4 regions of the Neobacillus sp. 204 genome follow, and region 3 is predicted to be linked to each of the others. Evidence: predicted binding sites of a transcription regulator. Region 3 holds the regulator's gene; each other region holds the start of a gene.
The links. Region 3 encodes Rex, which represses fermentation and respiration genes when NADH is low (regulators of the CRP and FNR family bind a similar motif). Its sites were predicted from a motif close to TTGTGAAATATTTCACAA; they were not measured.
Positions count from the first base shown of each region.

Region 1: ACJ004_RS00805 (YwiC-like family protein) is a predicted target of Rex. The motif match lies at 2,099-2,116, and genes of this name have one in related genera.
Region 2: ACJ004_RS22410 (TorD/DmsD family molecular chaperone) is a predicted target of Rex. The motif match lies at 987-1,004, and genes of this name have one in related genera.
Region 4: ACJ004_RS09595 (cytochrome c3 family protein) is a predicted target of Rex. The motif match lies at 1,542-1,559, and genes of this name have one in related genera.

Region 1 covers NZ_JBJORY010000001.1:156,892-161,087, forward strand. Annotated here, with positions in the region: gene ACJ004_RS00795 (molybdopterin molybdotransferase MoeA) at 48-1,313, shown strand; gene mobB (molybdopterin-guanine dinucleotide biosynthesis protein B) at 1,301-1,849, shown strand; gene ACJ004_RS00805 (YwiC-like family protein) at 2,173-2,901, shown strand; gene ACJ004_RS00810 (Crp/Fnr family transcriptional regulator) at 2,939-3,631, opposite strand; gene ACJ004_RS00815 (YjzC family protein) at 3,902-4,081, shown strand.
Region 2 covers NZ_JBJORY010000012.1:85,827-90,022, reverse strand. Annotated here, with positions in the region: gene ACJ004_RS22425 (DeoR/GlpR family DNA-binding transcription regulator) at 1-27, opposite strand, end outside; tRNA gene ACJ004_RS22420 (tRNA-Gly) at 247-320, shown strand; tRNA gene ACJ004_RS22415 (tRNA-Ser) at 332-423, shown strand; gene ACJ004_RS22410 (TorD/DmsD family molecular chaperone) at 435-971, opposite strand; gene ACJ004_RS22405 (DUF6509 family protein) at 1,248-1,532, shown strand; gene ACJ004_RS22400 (cold-shock protein) at 1,575-1,778, opposite strand; gene ACJ004_RS22395 (cold-shock protein) at 1,970-2,170, opposite strand; gene ACJ004_RS22390 (nucleoside hydrolase) at 2,470-3,432, opposite strand; gene ku (non-homologous end joining protein Ku) at 3,543-4,196, opposite strand, start outside.
Region 3 covers NZ_JBJORY010000024.1:3,926-8,121, forward strand. Annotated here, with positions in the region: gene ACJ004_RS28265 (ABC transporter ATP-binding protein) at 1-1,433, opposite strand, end outside; gene moaC (cyclic pyranopterin monophosphate synthase MoaC) at 1,613-2,110, shown strand; gene ACJ004_RS28275 (redox-sensing transcriptional repressor Rex) at 2,146-2,811, shown strand; gene ystJ (NADP-dependent malic enzyme) at 2,968-4,196, shown strand, end outside.
Region 4 covers NZ_JBJORY010000004.1:52,287-56,482, forward strand. Annotated here, with positions in the region: gene secA (preprotein translocase subunit SecA) at 1-1,122, opposite strand, end outside; gene ACJ004_RS09595 (cytochrome c3 family protein) at 1,663-3,060, shown strand; gene ACJ004_RS09600 (cytochrome c3 family protein) at 3,087-4,196, shown strand, end outside.

The DNA of each region.
Region 1 (4,196 bases), on a different contig from region 3:
ACATATCAAAATTAATACATATAAGTTTATGGTAGGAGCTGATAATTTTGTTCGAAAGAAGAAGACCGATACCCATTGGGGAAGCGGTCGAAAAAATTATGAAATATCAATTACAAGGTGTTACCGAACATGTTTCAATAAATGAAAGCTATGGGCGCTTTTTATCAGAGGATTTAGTAGCAACAAGTGATGTGCCTCATTTTGATCGGGCACCCTACGATGGCTTTGCCGTCAGGTCAATAGATACATGTGATGCCTCATTATCCAATATTGTTGAATTTGAAGTAGTCGATCATATTGGTGCTGGAATGGTGTCAAAAAAAGTAATTAGAGCGTTCCAAGCGGTAAGAATTATGACTGGTGCGATGATGCCTGAAGGTACAGATGCAGTGGTAATGTTCGAACTTGCACAGATATATGAAAAGAATGGGATCCCCTATATGTCAATTAAACGCAGGTTTAAAAAAGGTGACAATGTTTCGTTTAGAGGCGAGGATGCGAAGCAAGGTGAAGTTTTGGTGAAAAAAGGGACCTTAATAAATCCCGGGATACAAGCCATGCTTGCGACGTTTGGATACGAACGTGTGGCCGTGGCGAAAAAACCTCTGGTTGGATTATTTGCTACAGGGACGGAGCTATTAGAGGTCAACGAGGCTCTAGTTCCAGGGAAAATTCGTAACAGTAATTCCCATATGATCGCAGCTCAAATAGAAAGAGCAGGTGGGATTGTCCTTTATTTAGGCAAGCTTCCGGATGAGTTTGACACTTGTTTTGAAGCAGTGAAAAATGCTTTAAACGAAGTGGATTTGTTAATTACAACCGGCGGGGTTTCAGTTGGGGATTTTGATTATCTGCCAGCAATTTATGAAAAGCTTGGTGCGGAGGTTTTCTTTAATAAAGTGGCCATGCGACCTGGAAGTGTGACGACTGTGGCACAGTATAATGGGAAACTTCTATTTGGACTTTCGGGGAATCCTTCCGCATGTTATGTTGGGTTTGAATTGTTTGCCCGCCCAATCATTAGAAGAATGCTTTTTTCTGAAAAACCGCATCTTCGTAAAGAAAAAGCTCTTTTAGATGCGGATTTTCCTAAAGCTAATCCGTTTACAAGATTTGTACGAAGTTCTTCGTTTATCGATGCCGGAAGACTTAAGGCAACACCGAGTGGTCTCGATAAGTCAAACATCATTATGAGCCTCTCTGGAGCTAATTCGTTGATGATTCTTCCAGGCGGAACTAGAGGCTATTCAGCAGGCAATGAGGTAGATGTCCTTCTTCTCGAAGACCAAGTGGGCAGCGAGTGGCCTTGGTAACGCCGGTCATTTTTCAAGTGGTGGGTTATCAAAATAGTGGAAAGACCACAATTACTACAAAGTTGATTAAAATGTTAGCTGAAAAAGGAGTAAAAACAGTTACCATTAAACATCACGGTCATGGTGGCAAGCCAGAGAACATACCGATTAAAGATACAGAAAAACATGTAAATGCTGGCGCGCTTGCTTCCATTGTTGAGGGAGACGGGAGTATCCTCCTTCAAACAGGGAACGATTATTACTCACTACACGATCAGATAGAATTGATGAAATTTTTTCAGCCAGATGTGATTTTAATCGAAGGTTATAAACTTGAGACTTTTCCGAAGTTGCTGTTATTAAGAAATGAAAATGACCTTTCTTTATTAAATAAGGTATCTAATGTGGCAGCAATTATTTATTGGAAAGAAGAAATGGAAATGGAACTCACATCGAAAACGAAGGTTCCTTGCTTTCAGATTGATGATAAAAAGGCAATAATCTGGACTTTGAAATTTCTAAACGAACTTGTTCATAAAATTGATAAAAAAAGTTAATAGAATTGTCAAATCTGTTACTTTTATCACAGCTTGAAATATGGATATCCTCTATAATACAAATTAGGGGATATCATGTTTGTTAAATAAATAATAGGCTGGTTAATGGAAATGTAGCAATCGCTCATGGGTTAACCGAACTAGAGATGCTGATAGTTACCTAGTAGATGAAAAGATTGCTGCACTCCATTCAAACCTATACAAAATTGTCACAAAAAGAAGGCGATGGCCTTCTTTTTTCATGTAATTATGTGATGTGTTTCACTTATTTTTCCGCTATGCTAGCTTATATTTAGGGTAGGCAGGGAAAAGGAGTGAAAATGATGAAGTTATTTCTACCGAAACAACATGGTGCATGGGCAATGCTAATCATCCCTTTTTGGCTTGGTGTCATTGAAGGGGGCTTCCTTTGGAAGCATATTCCGTTTTTCATCGGCTGGCTCTTATTGTACTTGGCAACCTATCCGATGCTCCTTTTATTTAAAAGAAAAAAGATCCCTTTTTATATAAAATGGACGGTTATATATATGATTCCGTCGCTGTTACTTTTACTTATTCCACTGTTCGAAAGACCATCAATCATTTATTTTGGTCTTCTGATGCTTCCGTGTTTTGTGATTAATGCGTACTATACTTCAAAGAATCAAGATCGCGCGTTTATGAATGATCTCAGTGCTATTTTTGCCTTTTCCATTGCGGGCTTAGCAAGCAGTTATTTAGCCCATGGTGGGATAACCATTGAGACTATTGTTTTCCCTTTTTTAATTTCGGTCTTATTTTTTGTTGGTTGTACCTTTTATGTCAAAACAATGATTAGGGAGAGAAAGAATAACCAATTTAAATGGATTTCATGGATTTACCATATATTGTTAGTGGTCGCTTGCTTCAGTTTTGGAACTTGGATTGTTGCCTTAGCTTTGATCCCTAGTTTACTACGAGCAATCATTTTTTATAGGAAACCGTTAACCCCAAAACAAATTGGTATTTACGAAATCATCAATTCTGCGCTATTTTTTACAATAGTCGCCATTCAAATAGTCTTATTAACATAAAAAAATCGGTCATAATGACCGATTTTTTTTATCTAATCTAATCCACTTTACAGATTTCTACTGGACATTCTTCACAATCAATTTCCCTTTTTAAATAGTCTAAATCATGTATCGTAATTGTGCCCTTATCAATAGATAGAATTCCTGTCTTCCGTAAATCACTCAACAAGCGGTTGACAACTTCCCGTGAAGTACCGCAAAAATTTGCTAACTCTTGATTGGTTAGTGGTAATTCGATCAAAATTCCTTTATTCGTTTTAATTCCATAACTATTAGTAATTCGAATAAGCGTAGAGTAGAGAGCTCCTTTTTTACCATGGAGAACCAAATCACGAAACTTGGTTTGGGTTTTTCGATATTGTTGGCTCATCCACTTAATGAATTCAAATGAAAGCGACAGATTTTGCGATAGTTTTTCTTCGAGCGTATCTTTCATAATAACGGCAACCTCACCACTTTCAATAACCCGCGCACTTAATAAATATCGAGAAGAAGGGGAGAATAAGTTTAATTCGCCAACAAAATCACCTCGCGAGCACAATCGTAGTGTGAGCTCTCTTCCATCAGGAATGATCTTGCTGATTTGCAAAATTCCGCTTTGAACAATGTACAATTCATCGGCAGGAGATCCTTCCTGGAATAAAAAAGTACCTTTTTCCACTTTCTTTATATGGTGAACTGTATCAAAAAGATGGGACAGTGTTACCGGCATTTCTTTTACTGACTGCATACTCATAACCACCTTTAAAGGTACGAAAATTTGATATAAAAAAATTGACAGTCAAGGTTGGATTTACAAGATAATACTATAATTATATTGTTAACAAAGAATAATTAGCAATAAATGAGCAATAAGTTCATACAATCGTCATAAGTTCGATCCGGCTTGGCATATTTCTTAGGAAATAATGTCGATATATAAATGAATTTGTAAGAAATGCCAATAATGACAGAGCTTCAAAAGGAAATAATAACAATGTGAAGAAAAGGAGGGAAAAGAATGGGACAAAATCATCAGTTTAAATCCGGAAAAAAAGCGCCTAATAATGGTGTTTACGTTGAAGTAGGAGATACGGGAAGTAATGTAAATAATCCCAAAAAGATCAGGTTAAAAGCAGGGGATGCATTTCCCGAGACATCTAATGATGAACGCGTTTGGACATATCAGCGAAAACCATAAATTTAATATGGAAAAGGTCATCCATTGGGTGGCTTTTTCTTTTGTCTAATCTCAACAATAGAAAGGCTGGAAGGTTTCTACACTGAGAAAATTTACTTTTTAGACAGGTTTGTTT
Region 2 (4,196 bases), on a different contig from region 3:
AATTCGATGACGTTCTGGTGTTAACATGTCATCACCACCTAAATTTTTTTGTTCTTAATTACATAGTACTGAAAACGATTGCAAAAATCAATCATTTTCTTTCAAAAACAATCATAATTTGAATGTTTTTGAACGTTTTTTGAAGTTTTTCCTTAACCACAGAAATATTTTAATCTCCAAAAACAATTTTCATCTGCAAAAATGTTAATTATTATGGTATAATTTGTATGGTTATTAATGATGTATGCGGGTGTGGTTTAATGGTAGAATTTCAGCTTCCCAAGCTGACGGCGGGGGTTCGATTCCCCTCACCCGCTCCATGAGCTAAGTTGGAGAAGTACCCAAGTGGTTATAAGGGGGCGCACTCGAAATGCGCTAGGACGGGTAACCGTTGCGTGAGTTCGAATCTCATCTTCTCCTCCATACATATTCTTTCAAAAAAACGTTAAATTATCGTGTTTGTATACTAAAAAAGCCAGAGATTTCTCTCTGGCTTTTTTATCTGCCTTGGTCTCTTGCAAGCTTAAATCCACCAGATACAGCATAAATTCCAATTCAAGTAAAAGGTGATCATCAGGTTCCTTATTTTCATGTTTATATTGGAGACCAAAGTGATGGTATTGCTCTCTGACTTGATAGGTCCATTCCTCAAATAACAATTGTTCCCTGCTCCGGTAGTATGACTCCCAAGGTGGTGCAACCAGCGGGCCTGGACCAATAAATAAGCGACGGAACTCTTCATATTCCCTGTTGATTTGCTCCTCCGTTAAATGTTCAAAAAAGTTCCGAAGAATTTTTCCACCCTTATGAACTTCCTCTAATTCTTGTAAATTACCATTATTTCGAATTCCCAATAATGACTCGATGTTCGAAGGTACTAAAAATAAAAAATGCAGAAACTGATAATAATTTTTTTTAGCTAAGAAAAACGGCTGCCACTGAATATATAAAGGCTCTGTCATCGAATTCATTTAATCTCTCCAAATTTGTGAAATATTTCACATAAAAACTTATACCTAATAACCTACTTTTCTTTATGAGACCACTATTTTTCACCATTTATCTTACCTTATTGCTATTTAGAAACCCTATTTAAAATTTATTCACAATAATTTCAAAATGGTTTGAAATTTATATGTAAAAAATAACATTCTTCGAGAAAAATAATAATAGCGATTCAATTTTTTCTTGTTGAATTAAATATGTGTATAATAGTATGGATGAATACTTTGCAGAGGATGATACATATGAACATTACTGGACATTCCGTTGAAAAATTAGAGGATCCATTCGGTTTATTATCAGGAGACCGTTATGAGTTTTTCTTAGAACTAAATGTAGATGAAGAAGATGAGCTTTATTCAGAAAAAGGAATTGGCCTAAGAGCAATCTTCGTTAGCGACGAAAATGGTGAAAAAATTACCAACTTTTATCTTTATGAACAGGGAAGTGAGAAAGTTCTAGACTTTGCTCTTGAAGAGGATGAAGAAGCAATGGTCCTTTCCTATTGTAAAGTAAACGCCAAAGAATAATAAAAAGCAGGGAGAAATAATACCTCCCTGCTACTATTTATATTACATAAAATTTTTACTATGGTTGTGAATTACTTGTAATTCTTTTGTTGTTAAACTCATTTCACTTTTACAAATCGGGCATAAAGGCAAATCCGTGCTTTTAAAATTGTCACGGACCCAGCATTTACAAGTTTCTGAATTACATACCCATATTTTCGTTTCTTCTAATTTGATTTCCTCATCATTTTTTCTACCAAACGCCAAAACGATCACCCCTTATAATTAGTGCATGACTGTTTTTACTATTTTGTTTGTTAGCTAAATAATATGGAAAATATCAATATACATCATTTAGCAGTTTCCTATTGCCCATTGAAACTAGGTTATTATTAATAAATATTATAGATAAAAAGGTGATGCTAAATCTCTTGCATCACCTTTTTATTTCAATAGAATTAAACAGTTTGAACGTTAGAAGCTTGTGGTCCACGAGCGCCTTCAACGATTTCGAAAGAAACTGATTGGCCTTCTTCTAATGTTTTGAAGCCTTCTGATTGAATTGCTGAAAAGTGAACAAATACGTCTTGACCGCCATCTGCTTCGATAAATCCAAAACCTTTTTCTGCATTAAACCATTTAACTTTACCGTTGTTCATGAAATAACCCCCAAAATAATTGTTCACTTTTAATTTATTTTACAGTAAAAAAAATAAAAAAGACGTACTGACACGTTTGGGTAATAGACATCACCCACATGTTCGTGCAGTTACGACTACCTAAACCAATAAATATTAAACTAACTTAAAAGCGTATCTTTATTTTAACCGATTTTTGCCAAACCGTCAATGAAATTTCAAAAACTAGGAAATTCAGTGAAAATATATCAGTGAAAATAATAGATTAACATACTTGTCTTATGCTGATGTAATAATGAAACTTGAGACCCCGAGTTTCATTATTCTTTATTAAATTCACCTTGTAAAAATATTTCCATGAAGTTGACGGAAAACTTTTGTGTATCAATTTCCATCCCAATGTAATCAAGTGATTCTGTGGGTTCCTTATCTGGTTTTGGTCGAAAGTCTGCAATACTTTTGCCCTTGGCATTCCCAAAATTCTCGACTCTCACTCGTTTTGGGATATATTTGACCAAATCAGGTTCCGTTAACGCCATGAGCGGGACTACATCATGAAGTGGCGCCCCTTTAATGCCCGGGACATTTTTCTGATAGGCCTTATAGTAATAATCAAAGGCTGGTTTTAATAATGGCCGAAAAGGTGTAGGGCTGTTTTGGCTAAGAAAGTCAATAATATCGGGCGTGATCAGTGCTTTGTTTGTAACATTTAACGGGTATAAATAGATATTATGTGCTTTTTCCATCACAGTATGTGCAGCAATTGGGTCAACATAAAAATTCGCTTCTGCTTCAGCGCTAATATTCCCCGGGACCAAAAAAGCCCCACCCATAATATAAAAGCCGTTGACTTCCTTTAATGCATCATTTCCGTATAAGATAAACATCAAGGCAAGGTCGGTTAATCTTCCGACAGAAACAATAACAAGATTCCCTTTATACTGGGAAACAAGCTCACTAATTTTATTTATATCATATACCTTCACATTCTGTATCGTATCTGGAGGCTTTATCGGTCCTAATCCCTCTTTGCCATGTATCTCCGGATAATATGTGATCGGTTCACCTAATAGTGGTCCTGCGCTACCTGCAATAATTGGAATATCCGCTCTACCACCTAAAGTTAATAGGTAGGCTGTATTTTTAATTGATTGCTCTTTCGGTGTATTCCCATAACCACTGACAATACCAACTATGTTAATCTTCGGATTTAGTAAGGCATACATTATGGCAAAAGAATCATCGATTCCAGGATCAGAAGTCATGAGCACATTATAAGCCATTCTATCTCCCCCAATAAATTCTATCTTTTAAAAATATGCGATTTAAATGATTGAAAGAACTCCATATAAAAACCGATTCGAAGATTCGAATCGGTTTTGGTTCACTGCCCTCACGCTCGTTTTTTGACTCTTGGTGCTGCTTTCTTTCTTGGGGTGGCTGTTTTTTGAGGTTTTGTCCGGTCAATTGATGCCTGTAATGCAGCCATTAGGTCTGTGACATTTGATGCCACTTCCTTTGTTGCAGCTGATACAGTTTCTTGTCCATTTCGTTTCGATTCAATCAATTCAAGCAAGGCAGTTCGGTATTCATCAGTATATTTTTCTGGGGTAAATTCGGTTGTCAATTGGTCAATCAACATGATGGCTGTATCTAGTTCTCTTTCCGTCACTTTATCTTCTGCAGGAACGCTCGGTACATCGCCCGCTTTTCGAACTTCATCCGGATAATGGATTGTTTCCATGACTAAGACATTTTCATATACACGAATCACTGCTAATTGCTCTTTTGAACGAATAATGATTTTGGCAAGACCCACTTTTTGTGACTCAAGCAAGGCTTTTCTAAGCAAGGAATAGGCCTTGCCTCCTCCCTCACTAGGAGACATATAATAACTTCGATCGTAATAAATTGGATCTATTTGCTCCATTTTTACAAAATCAATAATTTCAACAGCTTTATCTTCGTTTTCTTTCCTTAACTTTTCAAGCTCCTCATTGTCAAGAACGACGAATTTCCCTTTTGTGTATTCATACGCTTTTACAAT
Region 3 (4,196 bases):
AAATCTAAATGGTTTGTGGGCTCATCCAAAATTAACACATTTGCTTTTTCCAACATTAGCTTAGCCAGTGCCAGTCGTGCCTTCTCCCCGCCGCTTAAGGTGGAAACAATTTTTAAGACATCATCACCGGAAAATAAGAAATTACCAAGTACCGTTCGAATCTCTTTTTCATTTTTTAACGGGTAATCATCCCATAGCTCATTTAAAACACGCTTATTGGAAGTTAATTCTGCTTGCTCCTGATCATAATAGCCGATGGCAAGGTTTGTCCCATAGAGAATTGTTCCTTCAAGGGGAGCCAGTTTTTTAATAAGGGTTTTTAATAAGGTTGATTTACCGATCCCATTCGGACCTACTAAGGCAATGCTTTCACCCTTAAAGGCGCGAAAAGAGATGTCCGCTGAAACCCTTTCGCCCTGATAGCCTACAGCTAGGGAATCGACCGTTAAAACGTCATTGCCGCTTTGTTTTTCAATTTCAAACGAGAAGGTAGCCGACTTTTCATCCCCAAATGGGCGGTCCATCAGTTCCATCTTCTCAAGCTTTTTGCGACGGCTTTGGGCACGTTTGGTTGTCGATGCCCGTGCTAGATTTCGGTTAATGAAGTCCTGCAGATCAGCAACCTCTTGCTGTTGTTTTTCAAAAAGCTTTAAATCACGCTCATAATTAGCCGCTTTTTGATCAAGGTAGGAACTATAGTTACCTGTAAACCTTTGAATTTGCTTACGGGATACTTCATAAACCTGCGTAACCACTTTATCTAAAAAATATCGGTCATGGGAAACAATTAAAATGGCCCCGTGGTAACTTTGCAAATATTGCTCCAGCCAGGAAAGGGTATCAATATCGAGATGGTTGGTCGGCTCGTCCAATATTAAGATATCGGGCTTGGTTAAGAGCAGCTTACCAAGGGCAAGCCGAGTTTTTTGACCTCCGCTTAAACTGGATATCATCAGGGATTTATCAGGAAAATTTAACCCATGAAGGACAGAACGCAGCTCTGCCTCGTACTGATATCCACCTTGCTCTTTAAATTTCACCTGCAGATGATCGTACTCTTTTAGGACTTTCTCGTATCTCCCATGGTCATCAAAAACAAGAGGATCGGCCATTTGTTCTTCAAGGGTACGGAGTGATTTTTCCATTAAAAGCAGTGGTTCAAAGACTGTCAGCATTTCTTCCCATATGGACAAAGAAGACTCTAAACCAGTATTTTGTGCTAGATAGCCAATCGTTACTTCTTTTGGCTTAATGATTTCTCCGCCATCATGCGACAGGTGTCCAGCAATAATCTTCAATAATGTCGATTTTCCTGCCCCATTGCGTCCCACTAAAGCCACACGGTCTCGAGTTTGTAATTCTAGTTTAATATTCGATAAAATAAGGTCAGCACCATAATATTTTTGTAGTTGATTAACCTGTAACAAAATCATTCTCATTCACCTCTATTACATAGGTTTAGTGTACCTTATTCCCGGTATGTCGGCAATAAACTGCTAAGCAGGTTAGGAGGATGAGAGTTTTAATTCGACAAAAAACCTTGGATTTAGTTCAAAGTTTCACACACATAGAAGGAAAAATAGTGTATGATTTGATGGGAGGATTTTTTTATATGGCAGAATTTACTCATTTTAATGAAGAAGGCCGAGCAAAAATGGTCGATGTCAGTGATAAGCCTGAAACGGCACGTACGGCAATTGCTCATTCCAGCATTACCATTAGTAAAGAAATTTATGATAAAATTACCAATAACGAGATGAAAAAAGGCGATGTCTTAGCAGTGGCTCAGGTAGCTGCAGTCATGGCAGCAAAAAAGACTTGGGATTTGATTCCGATGTGTCATCCGATTCCATTAACAGGGGTTAATATTTCTTTTTCCTGGGAACAGGACACGCAAGAGAACTATCGTTTAAATATAGCAGCAGCCGTTAAAACCAAGGGGAATACAGGGGTAGAAATGGAAGCGTTAACAGCCGCTTCAGCGTGTGCTTTAACGGTTTATGATATGTGTAAAGCCGTTGATAAAGGTATGGTGATTGGACCGACGTATCTTGTCGAAAAAACGGGCGGTAAAAATGGTGATTTTAAGAGAACTGAAAAAGTTAAATGATATTTAACTAAATTATCCAAGGGGTGTGGGAGATTATGAGTAATGAAACAATGAAAATACCACAGGCGACAGCAAAACGGCTGCCCCTCTATTACCGATTTCTAAAAAACCTGCATACATCCGGTAAACAAAGGGTCTCTTCAGCCGAACTAAGTGAAGCAGTAAAGGTAGACTCCGCCACAATTCGCCGCGATTTTTCTTATTTCGGTGCATTGGGGAAAAAGGGTTATGGGTACAATGTTAATTATTTGATATCCTTCTTCCGTAAAACTTTGGACCAGGATGAGTTAACAAAGGTTGCCTTAATAGGGGTTGGAAATCTAGGCACGGCGTTCTTAAATTATAATTTTTTAAAAAATAATAACACAAAAATAGAATGTGCCTTTGATGTTGATCCAGAAAAAATGGGAACCAAGATTCGCGAGGTCCCAGTTTATCATATGGATGAATTAGAGAAGGTTTTAACTGAGGGGGGTATATCCGTTGCCATTTTAACGGTTCCGGCCCCTGTAGCACAGATGATTACCGACCGACTTGTAAGTGCAAATGTAAAGGGGATATTAAACTTTACTCCAGCACGATTAAATGTCCCTCCACTGATTAGGGTGCATCATATTGACCTGGCAGTGGAGCTGCAATCGCTTGTCTATTTTTTAAAGCATTATCCGACGGTGGAAGTAGAGGAAGAAGAAGAAGAATAACTAGTTAAGAGGCTTTTCACAGAATTTGTGGAAAGCCTTTTGTATTTTTAAACCCTGCTTTTTTTAATTACATAATCTATCAAAATACGGACGTATGGACTAAGATTTAGGTAGATTAATGCAAACGGTTACTAAACCGGAAAGTGGGGAAATCCAATGTCAAGTTTACGAGTTGAAGCGTTAAAAATGCACAAGAAGCATCAAGGAAAAGTCGGGATTTATTCAAAGGTTAAGGTACATAATGCAAAGGATTTAAGCTTAGCATATTCACCTGGTGTGGCAGAGCCTTGTATGGATATTTATGAAGACGAAAGCAAAGTCTATGATTACACTTCAAAGGGCAATCTTGTTGCGGTCGTTTCAAATGGAACTGCAGTCCTTGGGCTGGGAAATATTGGACCAAAAGCAGCGATGCCTGTTATGGAAGGAAAGGCCGTGTTATTCAAATCCTTCGCAGATGTTGACGCATTTCCTATTTGCTTAGCCACCACTGACACAGACCAAATTGTAGAAACCGTTAAGTTACTAGAACCAACATTTGGAGGCGTGAACCTAGAGGATATTGCGGCTCCACAATGCTTTGAAATTGAAGACCGCCTCCGCAAAGCCTGTGAGATTCCAGTTTTTCATGATGACCAGCATGGAACTGCGATTGTAACAGTGGCTGGTTTAATTAATGCATTAAAATTGGCGGAAAAGAAAATTGAAGAAATTCGTGTCGTAGTTAATGGAGCAGGTTCGGCTGGAGTAGCAATTGTTAAGCTCTTGTTACATATGGGTGTTAAGGATGTTATTTTATGTGATACAAAAGGAATTATTTATGAAGGCCGGCAGTCCGGAATGAATCGATTCAAGGATGAAATGGCGCGAATGACTAATCGCAATCAAAAGCAAGGAACGTTAGCCGATGCACTAGTTGATGCAGATGTGTTTGTAGGGGTATCAGCTGCTGGTGCCGTTACAAAGGAAATGGTTGGTTCGATGCACAGTGACCCGATTATTTTTGCCATGGCAAACCCGGTACCGGAAATTATGCCGGATGAGGCAAAAAAAGCTGGCGCACTTGTAGTGGGGACAGGACGTTCTGATTTTTCAAACCAGGTCAATAATGTGCTTGCCTTCCCAGGCATTTTTCGGGGTGCTTTAGATGTACGTGCCAAAGAAATCAATGAGGAAATGAAGCTTGCCGCGGTATATGCGATTGCTGGTTTGATTTCTAATGAAGAGCTTCATGCGGATTATGTCATACCGGATCCATTTGACCCTAGGGTTGCTGCAGAAGTAGCGGCGGCAGTGGCTTTTGCTGCAATGAAAACAGGGGTAGCCAAAAGAAATGTCAATGTTGCAGAAATTAAACTGCGCCTAATGGAATTAACAGACACCAA
Region 4 (4,196 bases), on a different contig from region 3:
TTTTGCCGTACCAGTCATCCCAGCTAATTTTTCATACATTCGGAAGTAGTTTTGGAACGTAATCGTTGCCATGGTCATACTTTCATTTTGAACCTCGAGGCCTTCTTTTGCCTCAATTGCCTGGTGCAGGCCTTCGCTATAACGGCGGCCCTTCATCAAACGGCCAGTGAACTGATCAACAATGACAATTTCGCCGTCTTGAACGACATAATCAACATCGAGGTGCATGCTGACATTCGCTTTTAAGGCCTGATTAATATGATGGTTTAAAGTAACATGTGCCATGTCAAAGAGGTTTTCAATTCCGAAAGCTTTTTCGGCTTTACTGATTCCCTCTTCTGTCAACATAACACCCTTCGTTTTTTCATCGTACGTATAATCTGTATCCTTTGATAGCATTTTTACAAAGCCATTGGCTTGAATATAAAGGACAGCTGACTTTTGTGCCGATCCTGAAATAATTAAAGGGGTACGGGCTTCATCAATTAAAATCGAGTCAACCTCGTCAATGACGCCAAAGAAAAGTGGTCGCTGTACTTTTTGTTCCTTATATAGGACCATGTTATCACGCAAATAATCGAAACCAAATTCGTTATTCGTTCCATACGTAATATCAGCGGCATAAGCTGCTTGTTTTTCTTCTTTATCCATGCTATTTAAATTTAGTCCAACCGATAGGCCGAGAAATTGATACAATTCTCCCATTTCAACGGCGTCACGGCTTGCTAAGTATTCGTTGACCGTAATAACGTGAACACCTTTACCAGAAAGTGCGTTCAGATAAACTGGCATGGTCGCAGTTAACGTTTTACCTTCCCCAGTTTTCATCTCCGAAATGTTCCCTTCGTGGAGAGAAATACCCCCCATTAGCTGAACATGATACGGATATAAACCAAGCACACGGCGAGCCCCTTCACGGACAACTGCAAATGCTTCAACCAGTAAATCATCCAATGTTTCCCCATTTTGATAGCGGGACTTGAACTCTTCCGTTTTTTCTCGCAGCTGGCCATCGGTCAACCTTTCTGTTTCCGCCGCCAGTGCGTCTATTTTCGCCGCAAGCTTGTCTAGCCGCTTCAGCTCACGCTTGTTCAAATCAAACACTTTATCTAAAATCCCCATATCTGATGAACGCTCCTTTTACCTGAGAGTCAATAAGTGCTAAATTAAAAAACCTTGTCAAAAATATTCGATAATTTCTTTTCCATCTTACCACTTCCTCCAAACAGTGACAACAATGTTGGAAGGAAGCAGAATTCCTACAATCTACTATTATATTTTCTTCGTTGTCCGAATCGTCAGTTCGACTTCAGTAAGTTCGGTTTTTTGTCAAATATGACAGACTTATGGCGTGATTTTGAGAATATATTTCAACCAGAAATAAGAGCTAATAAATACTTAAGATAAATGAATAATAAGTAGATATTACGTATAAAAATTCAAAAATATCCACACTTACCAATGCCGGTGTAGTGTTAATCTACCCTTGGAATAACAATGTTTTTATGTTGTTTTTAGGGGGAATTAGCCCTTTTTTTACAATGAAAAATTATTCACAATTTGTACATTGGAATATACTCTCACAATGTTAGATACTACCTTTAGAGAGGTTAATATGGAAAATAAATAGATAATGAATCCAAAATGGGAAGGGTGAATTAAGTGGCCATTTGGGGGAAAAAAAATAAAAATATAGATCCCGAAAGTAGAGAAGATAGAAAAAAAGTTGGCCTGATTCGCGGATTATGGCGAAAGTTTCGAGGAATTGATTGGAAGAATCCAGTAAACAGGTGGAAATTGCTGTTCGTTTCCCTTGTTGGTTGTATCGTTGTTTTTGGCGGAGGTTATGGAGTTCTTTCCTTAACTAACTCCCCGACATTCTGTGCAAGCTGTCACGAAATGGCACCTGAATATTCTACCTATACAGCGAGTGCTCACAACCAGATCACTTGTGTTCAGTGTCATATCAAGCCTGGTTTCACCAACATGATTACCCATAAGATGAAATCAGTGAAAGAAGTGTACTACCACGTAACAGGTGTACCCGAACAAATTGTTCAAACCGAAGAAGAGGCAGTATCAAACGAAAACTGTTTACAATGTCACTCGAAAAATCGTCTAGTCACAGCGTCTGGGGACTTAAAGGTAAATCACAAAGGACATATCGAACAAGATATTCCTTGTATTACCTGTCATGCTGGGGTCGTGCATGCGAAGATGGCTTCTCGTGGTATCAACGTCGAAGAAGTTCGCGGTAAGTGGACAGCAGAGAGTGCTGAAAAGTTAATGGAAAAGAAATACCTAAGACCAAACATGGGAACTTGTATTGATTGCCATGATCAAGTGAACAACGGCGTAAAGCCTTGGAAGGAAGCTTCTTATAACGTTCCAGCAAATCCAGAGGAACTTGAGAAACAACTTAAGGAAAAAGGTAAGGAAACTACAACTGCAACAGCAACTGAAGCAACGACTAAGGCAACAGGTGAAGGCGAGACGAAAGAAGCAGAAGCCTTAGCAGAGCATGATCAAAAAACACAGGATATCATTTTACAAGCAATTGGAAAACAACAAAAAGACGTCAAACTTTCAATGGCGTGTGAAACTTGCCATAAAAAAGTTAAAGTTCCTAAAAGCCATAAGGTTGAAGGCTGGAACGGAAATCATGGCAGCACAGCAGTTAAAGAGTTAGATAAGTGCGTGAACTGTCACCAGGATTCTAAATGGTTTAAAGCCATTCCAAAAGAAGACATTATTTCGCTACTTAAGATGAAAGAAACAAAAACAAAGTATATACCAAACATCACAATCGTTAAAGATCAATCACGAATCAATAAATTCTGTAGCGCTTGTCACAGCAACCGTCCTGCTGGTCACGTAGACAGTGATCAATGGCTAACAGCTCACGCGTCAAAAGCAAAAACAGCTGATCAAAAATCAGAATGCTTCGTCTGTCACGACCGTGAAAAGCCAAAACCAGGATCAACAGAAGTAAAAGCACCAACAGATGTTTACTGTCAATACTGTCACAGAACTGGCTTTAAATCAGACAAGAAGAAATAATTAATTTTGTTCAGGAGGGTCGCTTTATGGAAGAAGAACGAGAAACGCGGTCGACCCCTCCCCGTTTTCACTATAAGTTAATAAAAATTGCAACATTAACACTGTTGTTTCTAGCCATTTTCTTTGGTCTCAGCTTCGTGGGGCTAGAAACAACTTCCAGCTCAGAATTTTGCGCATCCTGTCATGAGATGAAACCGGAGGTCTATACATGGAAAGCCTCCACACACAGCGAAGTGGATTGTACCAGCTGTCATACCGATCCTGTGTTAAAGGATTTGGCAAAAGATAAAGCTCAAGGGGTAGTTGAAAAGTTAAAAAAACAATCAAAGAGCACATCTGCTGCACCAATTCGAATGCCTGGAGAAATACCAGACAGCGCATGTGAGTCCTGCCACGATGTTTTAAAACGAGAGGTAACTCCATCCGGTGATTTAATCGTCCCACATGATAAGCATAAAACTGAAGGTGTTGAATGTGTACAGTGTCATAGTGGGGTTGCACACGGTAAAGTCGCTGACCGAAAAATGACTTACTCAACTGACTACGAAAAGTGGAATAGCAGGATTGGAACTGTAGCCATGGCCGATTTAAAATTCACTAGACCAGATATGGATACGTGTATGGAGTGTCATAAAGATAGGAAAATAACAACGGAATGTTCTGCTTGTCATACGACTGGAATGGTACCGAAGAGCCATAAAAAAGAGAACTTTAAGTTTAAAACACACGGCAAACAAGCCGCAACAAACTTAGTGAAATGTAATGAATGTCATAAAGGAATGTCGGAGGTAGAGATTAAAGGATTTGATACTTTACCAGCTGTAAAAAAATTCTTACACAATATCAAAGATACAAAACCTACAATTACACAGTACGAATATGCAAAACAAAACACATTTTGTAAGGCTTGTCACAGTACGAGACCTGAAAGCCATACTAGCAACTTCATGATAAAACATGGTGAGGTAGCATATGAAGATAAACAAAAATGCCTTGCCTGTCACAATTATCAGCAATCCGACAATTTAGATTCAAAAATCGTAGCTTGCTCAAGCTGTCATCCTAGCATGCATGAGAATAACCAATCTTGGAGAAAAAAACACCCAGTACAAGTTAGTGTTAATCAAAAAGTAACC